DNA from 3 places in the Parabacteroides timonensis genome. Region 2 is predicted to be linked to each of the others. Evidence: riboswitches for the same ligand, from Rfam matches in the RefSeq annotation. Region 2 holds a riboswitch; each other region holds the start of a gene.

Region 1 (3,289 bases), on a different contig from region 2:
TCCGGTCAGGCAGGTTAAGGAATGACTTTTCTCCTTTCAGGGCCTGGAGTTCAAAATAATTTGATTGTTTTTCCATTCCCCAATAAAGTGCAGCAAAACCCATTACCATGATAACCGGTATCAGTATAGCCGCTATTTGTAAACGCCGATATTTATAATTGAGTCTTCTGACCTTCTCTTTCTGACGGGATTCCTGCTGCACATGATATCTCCGTTCATTAATCGAGTCATTATCATACGAATCCCAGATCGGAGATAATATTTCATCCAACGATTCAGTAGAGGCTGTACCTAGTTGCGATTTTAAGCGATCCAACTTTTTTGCATCTACATCATTATTCATCCAATCTCTGATGTCATTCGTTATGTTGTCTTTATGATCTTTCATATTATCGTTTTATATAGTATATATCTTGGAAAGGGAATTTTGTACCGCAAAAAAACAATGTTGCAAAACATATTCCGATTAAAAATGAAAAATAACCAGGATACTTCTCAACCGTTTCAGTTCTTCACGAACACTTTTCATTGCTTTTGTCAGGTTGTTCTTAACTGTTTGATGGGGGATATCAAGGCGGGAGGATATTTCTTGTGTGGACAGATCCTCTTCTGTTCTCATAATTAATATCTTTGCCTGTAAGGCCGGAAGCCTGGACATAGAACTGTAAATTCTATATTTGATATCCTGGCAAATCATGTGTTGTTCGATATCGGTACCATCGGCCTGATCTTCATCTATCGGAATTTGTAAATCTTCCAGTAATATTTCTTTGATCCTCTGTTGGAATATCGTCAAAATCTTATTCTTGGCGATGGTATACAGATAGGCTTTAAAAGATAACTCGGAAGACAACTGTTCCCGTTTTATCCAAATCTTCAAAAAGGTATCTTGCACGATATCCTGCGCTTCACTTTTTGACTTTAGCATTTTAAATGAAAATGAGTAAAGAGAGTCGGCATAGATTGAATACAAAGAATTAAAGTCATCAACTGAGCCATTTCTCAAACCATCGATCATTTGTTTTTCAATATAATTCATTGTTTTTCAGGTTGATTTGATGGGTGATCCTATCCTATTTATAATCCTAAATCACTCAAAAATACGAAATTACAACAAATTACATTTATTTTTTATTCTTTATTTCATTCCGGTTCAGGATACACCGATTACGCAGCATATACGCTTTGCCTCCCTCAACCGAAAACTATCACACAGAATGAGACAAAACTCAGGGTGAAGATATAAAAAAAATCAGTACCTTCGCGCCCGAATTGGTTCCGTACCCCCATTCGGGAATGCGGATTAAAAGGGAATCGGGTGTAAATCCCGGACAGTCCCGCTGCTGTGAAGCTCCGTTAACAGCCTAATACTACTTACGCCACTGGCAAAGCAGTTGACAGAGGACAGTTGACAGATTAAAGAATAATTAAACTGTCAACTGTCAACTATCAACTATCTCGTCGGGAAGGCTTTAGGATAGGAGTCAGTCAGAAGACCTGCCGTTCGTTCAGGCTCATATCCTCGTGGGTTAGGATAGGTGTAACATTTTAGAATATAGAAAAAATGATGACAGACAAGGATGTATTGTTATTACGACGCAAACTCGACCTTTTGCTTCGTACTGGCAAATTATTGATGGAAAGTGCTGCCGACACAAACCGTATTGAACGGAACATGAAACGGGTAGCAGCATTTATGGGTATACCGGAAGAGAAATTACATCTCGATATCCGGTGGACAATGATCATGGTAAATGTTAGTGACGAAAGAAACTCATTCTCCAAATTCCAGAAATGTGAAAAACATGGTATCAATATGACCATGATCTCGCAGATCAGCGATCTTTCGTGGCACGCCATCGAAGACGATTATTCTCTGGACCAATATGAGGAAGAACTGGAAAAGATTGCTTGCAAACCCAGAAACTATCTTCCCTACATCGTAGCTATCGGAGCAGGATTTGCCTGCGGGGGCTTCTGTAAATTATTCGGTTGCGACTGGATCGCTTTCCTGTTTGCTTCCATCAGTGCGTTTATTGGTTTCCGGGTACGCGCCCGCTGTATCGAGGCCGGCTTAAATGTCTATATGAGTATCGCACTTGCCGCTTTCGCTTCCACCTGCGTTGCTTATGCATCTTCTTTTACGGGATTGTCAGAAACACCTTATCAGCCGTTGCTGGCTTGCGCCCTGTTTATTGTGCCGGGAGTACCGCTGATCAATTTCGTGGATGATATGCTTGATAATCATCTGCTCGTCGGAATGACCCGTGCTGCCAATACTGCCATGATGGTAGTGGCAATGACTTTTGGTATCGCTTTTGCTATGCGCCTGCTTGTAATGAACGACATATCGATCGACCATAAGTTCAGCGAATTAAGCATGGTTCCTCACGACACGTACTTCGTTTATGCTATTGCCGCAGCGATTTCCGCCATGGGATTTTCTATGATCTTCAATATACAGCGCCGCCTGCTCTGGGTAGTAGCCCTAGGGGGTATTATCGCCGTATGTACCCGTAACTTCGTCAATTTTGAACTGGGCTATGGTCCCGTGATCGGTTCGTTTATGGGTAGTTTCGTTGTCAGTCTGCTTGCCGTAAAAGCAGTCCACTGGTTTCATGTGCCTAACCACGTACTGACTATCCCTTCAGTCATTCCGATGGTTCCGGGAGTACTGATGTATCGCTCCTTACTCGCATTCATCAATATGCATGGGGTCATTGGCGAAGTGACTAATGCTTTTGCCAACGGTATCAATTCGGCACTTATTATTCTTTGTATTTCCCTGGGAGTTGCCGTTCCGAATATCTTTGCCCGCCAATACATCGCCAAAGATCGTAAACGGTATCTGCAGGAAGAGTTGGAGAAACGCCGGCAACGTGGAAAATTTCTTGAATGGTAAGATAAATAAGTATATTTTTTAACAAAGAGAAACACAAGAAACAAATCCGTCCCACATTAGATTGAAACCAAAAAAGATCAGTTATGGATCAACATTCGACGGGAATGTTGATCCAAATTGTTCCATATCCAAAAGTTATTGGTCTATTTAGGTACATACCCAAAAATAGTTTAAAGTTTAACTAAATGCAAAAAAGCCCAAAAAGTAATATGTTCTGGTTTCCGGCGGGTTGTTTTCGTAATATTGCAACCTTGAAAACAGATTGAAAAGGTTAATTAGAATTGTATGGGAGAAACAAAAGGTTATGTTTCGCAGGTTATCGGGCCGGTTGTGGATATTCACTTCGATAACGAAAAAGAAGTAAAAGTAGTACTACCCCGCATCCAT
Region 2 (3,289 bases):
GCTTCTTTATCCCATTTGGCATGTTTTACTCCTACATTTTCAGCAGGGATCATTTCGCAGTTGAACAATACTTCCTTACTACGGTACTTTTTGTTGTACTTCTCTACCATGCCGAGTATTTCCTGTACAAATGCTTCATATTTGGGATTGTCGTTGATTTCGATTCCCATAAACTGGGCGGCTTCAACCAATCCGTTCACCCCGATTGTAAGATACTGGCGATTCATATTGATATAACCGGCATCGAACAGAGGCAACATACCTTTGGCCTGTAATTGTTTCAGGTTCTCATTGTAGGCCAACTGGACTTTATGCACCAGGTCGATCACTTCTTCCAGGAAGAACGGATAAAGTATACCGGACTTCACGGCATGCTGGATACAACGGTTCAGGTTGATTGTCAATACACTTTTAGAACCGGTAGATACACCTCCGGCTCCCAGTGTATAACTGAAACCGTTGTCCTGTATTTCGTTGCGCAAACGGCAGCAACTACTTAACGAATCGGCATTATCGCTCATGTAGGTAAAGAAAGAATGTCCTTCGGCATACATCTCGGCTGTAAAATCACCGTATTCCTTATCGAGTACATCTCCGTCTTTTGACAGGAGTGCCATTGTTTCAACAGGAAAAGTCAGAATATTACGGGTACGTTCTTTGTTGAACCATTTCATGAACCGCTTTTGCAGCCAGTTTAACGAATCCCAATCGGGTTTGCTGCCGTCAGGGAATACAAAATTCTCGAAAAGGCTGTTGAAATAATACTTGTCATAATAGGCGATGTTCCAAAAGACAGCCTGGAAGTTTCTGGCTCCGGTAGGCTGGTTGATGGAATAGACTATTTGTTCGAAACAGTCTGTAATCATTTTGTCTATCGTTCGTTGCTTACTGGACAAGTCTACCACATCGTCGGCATGTCGGTAATAATCCTTTCCATATTCCAATCCGACAAAATAATTCATATACATCAGAAACTCGGGAGTCGCACACGCACCGCTCAACATACTTGAAACGATGAATACCATATTGATGAAACCGCCACAGAAAGATTTCAGGTTGGTTGGGGCGGTAGAGTTACCTCCGACAGAAGCTGTACCGCTTATCAGCCAGGGATACATTGTTATACTGGCACAATAGTTGGCAAGGTTTGTTTCATCATTCTTATAAATGAAATGGTGATTCAACAGTTCCAGATAACGGTCCGATACTTCTTTGCCGTACATATCTTTTAGCCGGTCTGTTAGCAGCCGGCGGTTCAGGCGGATAAAGTTTGATTTCGGTAATTCACCTATCAGGGTCGCGATATTTTTATTCTCCACATTGGCATTAGCATCATATTTACTTCCGGTAGCCGGATTGGATGCATCGCAATAATCCAATAGAAAGCGTAGTTTATCCCTTACTTCCCGATCTTCCAGATGTTTCTGCCGGTATAGCATATATGACTTAGCTACCGCATAATAATGCTCTGCCATCAAGGCAACTTCCACCTGGTTCTGAATATCTTCCACACTTGTCCCTTCGCTGACACTGATGCGGCTGAGGATATTGGTTATTACTTCCTGGGTAGCAAAACTTCCTACCGACAAAAATGCTTTAGCTATCGCATTCTTGATTTTGTCAAGTGAGAATACTTCTTTTTTACCATCTCTCTTGACAATAAAAATCTCCGTGCTGATCATACTTTTTATTTAAGATTAAACAATACTTCTGTTCATGCAGTTCCGCAATGATTCCCGGAGATAAAGTGATAAATGGATCTTATAAGGATTCATACCACTGCTTTTCACCCGAAAGCGCTGGATTCTGTCTGATTGAAATGGCAGGTCTTCTGACTTGTTTCAGTAGTAACACCTTCCCGGCCTTGAGACCAGTGGTATATGACAGTTACTACATTTCTCCTTTGCAGGAGCAAAACTTACAGCTACGGGGATAGTTCCTGATTTTCACAGGATTCCCTTTTAATCTTTCTCACTGAAATGTGATTCGGAAACCATTGTCGATAACAAAGATATGAATTAATTCAATATTGCAAGGAGGCATATATGGTTACGTTATTCATCCGTAATACATCCCAGATGGGATATTATGAGGCAGTGATTATAAAACAAGAAACCCCGGTGAAATCACTTCACCGGGGTTTTATATTTAATTAGGATATTATAAACAATATCTGAAATTATTTGTACGGTTCGCCTTTAACAGCTGCGATACCCGGCAGAACTTTGCCTTCGATAGCTTCCAGCAAAGCACCACCACCTGTAGATACATAAGATACTTCGCTTGCAATACCGAACTTGTTAACGCAAGCAACAGAGTCGCCACCACCAACAAGAGAGAATGCACCGTTCTTAGTAGCTTCAACGATAGCGTTACCTACTGCACGAGAACCGTCAGTGAAGTTTTCGAATTCGAATACGCCTGTAGGACCGTTCCAAAGGATAGTCTTAGATTTCTTGATAACGTCAGCGTAGATTTCGATAGTCTTAGGACCGATGTCAAGACCTTCCCATCCGTCAGGAATTTCGTTAACGTTAGCAAATTTAGTATTTGCGTCGTTGCTGAAAGCATCAGCGATCTTAGCGTCGACAGCCAATACCAGGTTTACACCTTTTTCTTTTGCTTTCTTCATCAGGTCGAGAGCCAGATCCAGTTTGTCATCTTCGCAGATAGAGTTACCGATCTTGCCGCCCATAGCCTTAGTGAAAGTATAAGTCATACCACCTGTTACGATCAGGTTATCTACTTTGTTCAGCAGGTTTTCGATGATTTCGATTTTAGAAGAAACTTTAGAACCACCCATGATAGCGGTAAACGGACGAGCGATGTCGTTCATTACTTTTTCTACAGCTTTTACTTCTTTTTCCATCAGGTAACCGAACATTTTGTGGTCAGCATCGAAGTAATCAGCGATCAGCGCCGTAGAAGCGTGAGCACGGTGAGCAGTACCGAATGCATCGTTTACATAGCAGTCTGCATAAGAAGCCAATCTCTTAGTGAATTCTTTCTGGCTTTCTTTTACTGCTTTTTTAGCAGCTTTCTTTTCGTCGTCTGTTGCATCTTCAGCCAAACCTCTGGGTTTACCTTCTTCTTCTGCATAGAAACGAAGGTTTTCCAGCAATAAAGCTTCGCCCGGTTGCAGAGCAGCAGCTTTAGCACCAGCTTCTTCACCAATACAGTCGTTAGCAAACTGAACTTCTACGCCCAGTAATTCAGATACACGACCCAAAATATGTTTCAGTGAAAATTTATCAGTAACGCCTTTCGGACGACCCAGGTGAGAACCTAT
Region 3 (3,289 bases), on a different contig from region 2:
CCTCAACATCAGATTTGCACTCTGAGTGGTATAAGTAACCAATTTATAACGGTATCCGAACCGGCTCAGCAAGATAGAAACAACCAACGGGCCACCTGCCAGACCGAGTTTGATCGGTTGTGGAATACCCGGAATAGTGAATGGGATACTACCCAGAATAATACCTAAAGCAATACCTATAAAGATAGGGATCAGGTTAGGCTCATTCAGGCGCTTCATCGAGTTACCCAATATCATACTCACCTTGTCGACGGCCAGTTCACTACCAACCACCGTTACACGGTCACCCACCTGCAATTGCAATCCCTGGGTAGCCACCAGTTCAAGTCCGGCACGATTCACACGCGTCACATTGATACCGTGCAAACGCCGCAACTGTAAATCCCCCAGACGGGAACCTGTCAGTTCCGGTTTGGTAACCAGGATACGACGGCTCACAAATTCACTTTCTGCAGGAATCCACTGCTTACGATCCATTTCTATTTCCTGGCCGACAAATGTTTTTATTGTCTCCGCATCATGTTCAGTCGTAATCACAAATATCTTATCATCCTCTTCCAGAATGGTATTGCCGGTGACTATCTCCACCTTACTACTCTTCTTTCGCCAGATACGGGATATAACATATTGCCGGTGTTCAAGAAAGGCGCCAAGTTCCATCACTTTACGGCCAAAAAGAGCCGGATTTTTCACAACGAGCGATATAGGAGTAGCTTCACTGTTATGCACATCATTTTCCGCTTCCAGTTGTTCTGTCTCTTTTTCAAAACTAATATGAAAAATATACCGGACAAACAACATGGAAAGGATGATACCAACGACTCCCAACGGATAAGCAACGGCATATCCCAACGCAATCGTTTCATCCGATGTACCCGTCATATCCGTAAATGCCTGCTGTGCAGCTCCCAAACCGGGAGTATTCGTTACAGCTCCCGACAAAATACCAACCATCGTCGGTATAGGAATATCTGTTATAAAATGAATAGCTAATGCTGTTATAACGCCGAGAAAGACAATTCCGCAAGCCAATCCGTTCAAGGTCATCCCCCCTTTCTTAAAAGAAGAAAAGAACCCCGGTCCTACCTGCATCCCTACCGAATAGACAAACAGGATCAATCCGAACTCCTTAAAGAAGTGGATAACAGAGGGATTGATGGTAAATCCGAAATGCCCCAGTAAAATACCGACAAACAGAACCAGCGTTATTCCCAGAGAGATACCAAATACCTTGATCTTTCCCAACTGGATACCGACAGCAATCACCAGCGATAATAAGAGGATGGAATGCCCTATTCCTTCGCCCCACAACAAATCACTTATCCACTCCATAATTATTTGTTTTTCAAATAAGCGGAAGAAATATCAAATGCATAAAAGTTGTCCTTTATATACAAGGTACAGGAAGGACACAGGCAATCTTTGTAATAAACTCTGATAAAGACCCGTTGATACTGGTCCAAACCGGTAAATACATGCTGATTACCCGGCAAAACGCCGTTACTGCTGGCAAACTTCACGCCACAACGCGTACAAAGCTTCTCCATAAAATTCACATTTTAGACAATTAATATCTTTTTCGAACGATCTTCCTAACCCACGAGGAAAAAAGTCTTTAATGAACGGCAGGTCTTCTGACTGACTCCCATCCTGAAGCCTTCCCGACTATCGTCAGTGGCATAAGTTGTTTTCAGAATGTTGAACGGAGCTTCACAGCAGCGGGACTGTCCGGGATTTACACCCGATTCCCTTTTAATTCGCACACCCGAACAGGCAGTGCGAAACCAATTCGCTGCAAAACTACAAAATAAAACACAAATAACTATCACAATATATTTTTATTTCAAAAAAAATCCCCCTCTGCCTCACGGCAAAAGGAGATTCGCTATTCATACTTCTAACAACAATTTCTTTTACAACGGCATATTGCCATGTTTTTTCGGCGGGTTACTCTGGCTTTTATTTTTAGCCATTTCCAATGCCTGTATGAGTTTGTAACGAGTCTGCCGGGGCATAATGATCTCATCGATAAAGCCCTGCTCGGCTGCCCGGTACGGATTTGAAAAGTTTTCTGCATATTCTGCCATTGCCTGCACTTTTTCCTCTCCTGTCGCTTTCCTGTACAGGATATTGACAGCCCCTTCGGCTCCCATCACGGCAATTTCAGCCATCGGATAAGCCAGATTTATATCGGCTCCGGTCGGCTTGCTCGACATCACGATATAAGCTCCTCCATAAGCCTTACGGGTAATCAGCGTGATTTTAGGCACCGTTGCTTCGGAATAAGCATAAACGATCTTGGCTCCGTGCCGGATAATACCATCATGCTCCTGCTGGCAACCGGGTAAAAATCCGGGTACATCTTCAAAAGTGATCAACGGTATATTGAAACAATCACAAAAACGGATAAAACGTGCTGCCTTGTCTGATGCGTCGATATCCAGTACCCCTGCCAGAAAAGCTGGTTGATTGGCTACTATACCGACTGAACGTCCTCCCAAACGGGCAAAACCGACTACGACATTTTTAGCAAAATGAGGCATTACCTCAAAGAAATAATGATTATCGACCACCGGTTCTATAATGTCCTTGATATCATAAGGTATATTCGGATCATCGGGAATAACCTGCTGCAAAGCTTCTTCTTCACGGCGAATATCATCCGTACAGGAGATCACCGGCGCATCTTCCATATTATTTGAAGGCAGGAAACTCAGCAACTCACGAATGCTCATCAACGTTTCTTCTTCCGTGTCGCACATAAAATGAGTCACACCACTCTTGCTGCTATGTGTATAAGCACCTCCCAGTTCTTCCTTGCCGACCTCTTCATGTGTAACGGCTTTCACCACATCCGGACCGGTTATGAACATATGGCTCTTCTCCTTCACCATAAAGATAAAATCGGTCAATGCAGGAGAATAGCAGGCACCGCCCGCACAAGGCCCCAGAATCGCCGATATCTGCGGAACAACACCCGAAGCCATCGTGTTCTGGTAAAAGATGGAAGCATAGCCCGCCAGGCTACTTACCCCTTCCTGGATACGGGCACCACCCGAGTCGTTCAGGGCAATAACCGGGGCTCCGCTTTTCAAAGCCAGTTGTTGAACCTTTACGATCTTAGCGGCATTCGTGGCACTCAACGTTCCTCCGTAAGCCGTAAAGTCGTAGGCATAGACAAATACCTGCCGCCCGTCTATCTTTCCATAGCCGGACACGATACCATCTCCCGGGATCTTATTCTTATCCATACCGAAGTTCGTACAGCGATGGACAACAAACTTATCCA

What was found. A riboswitch is a leader RNA that binds a small molecule or an ion and turns the genes downstream of it on or off. The one in region 2 is predicted to bind cobalamin.
Region 1: another riboswitch for cobalamin. It lies ahead of BQ7394_RS01410 (threonine/serine exporter family protein); the one in region 2 lies ahead of nrdD (anaerobic ribonucleoside-triphosphate reductase).
Region 3: another riboswitch for cobalamin. It lies ahead of BQ7394_RS01355 (hypothetical protein); the one in region 2 lies ahead of nrdD (anaerobic ribonucleoside-triphosphate reductase).

What each region holds. Positions count from the first base shown of each region.
Region 1 is NZ_LT669940.1:141,952-145,240, reverse strand. It holds gene BQ7394_RS01420 (FecR family protein) at 1-388, opposite strand, end outside; gene BQ7394_RS01415 (RNA polymerase sigma factor) at 467-1,039, opposite strand; cobalamin riboswitch at 1,256-1,519, shown strand; gene BQ7394_RS01410 (threonine/serine exporter family protein) at 1,565-2,902, shown strand; gene atpD (F0F1 ATP synthase subunit beta) at 3,188-3,289, shown strand, end outside.
Region 2 is NZ_LT669941.1:1,371,216-1,374,504, reverse strand. It holds gene nrdD (anaerobic ribonucleoside-triphosphate reductase) at 1-1,682, opposite strand, end outside; cobalamin riboswitch at 1,805-2,014, opposite strand; gene BQ7394_RS13245 (phosphoglycerate kinase) at 2,180-3,289, opposite strand, start outside.
Region 3 is NZ_LT669940.1:131,222-134,510, reverse strand. It holds gene BQ7394_RS01360 (putative transporter) at 1-1,332, opposite strand, end outside; gene BQ7394_RS01355 (hypothetical protein) at 1,335-1,547, opposite strand; cobalamin riboswitch at 1,608-1,805, opposite strand; gene BQ7394_RS01350 (acyl-CoA carboxylase subunit beta) at 1,914-3,289, opposite strand, start outside.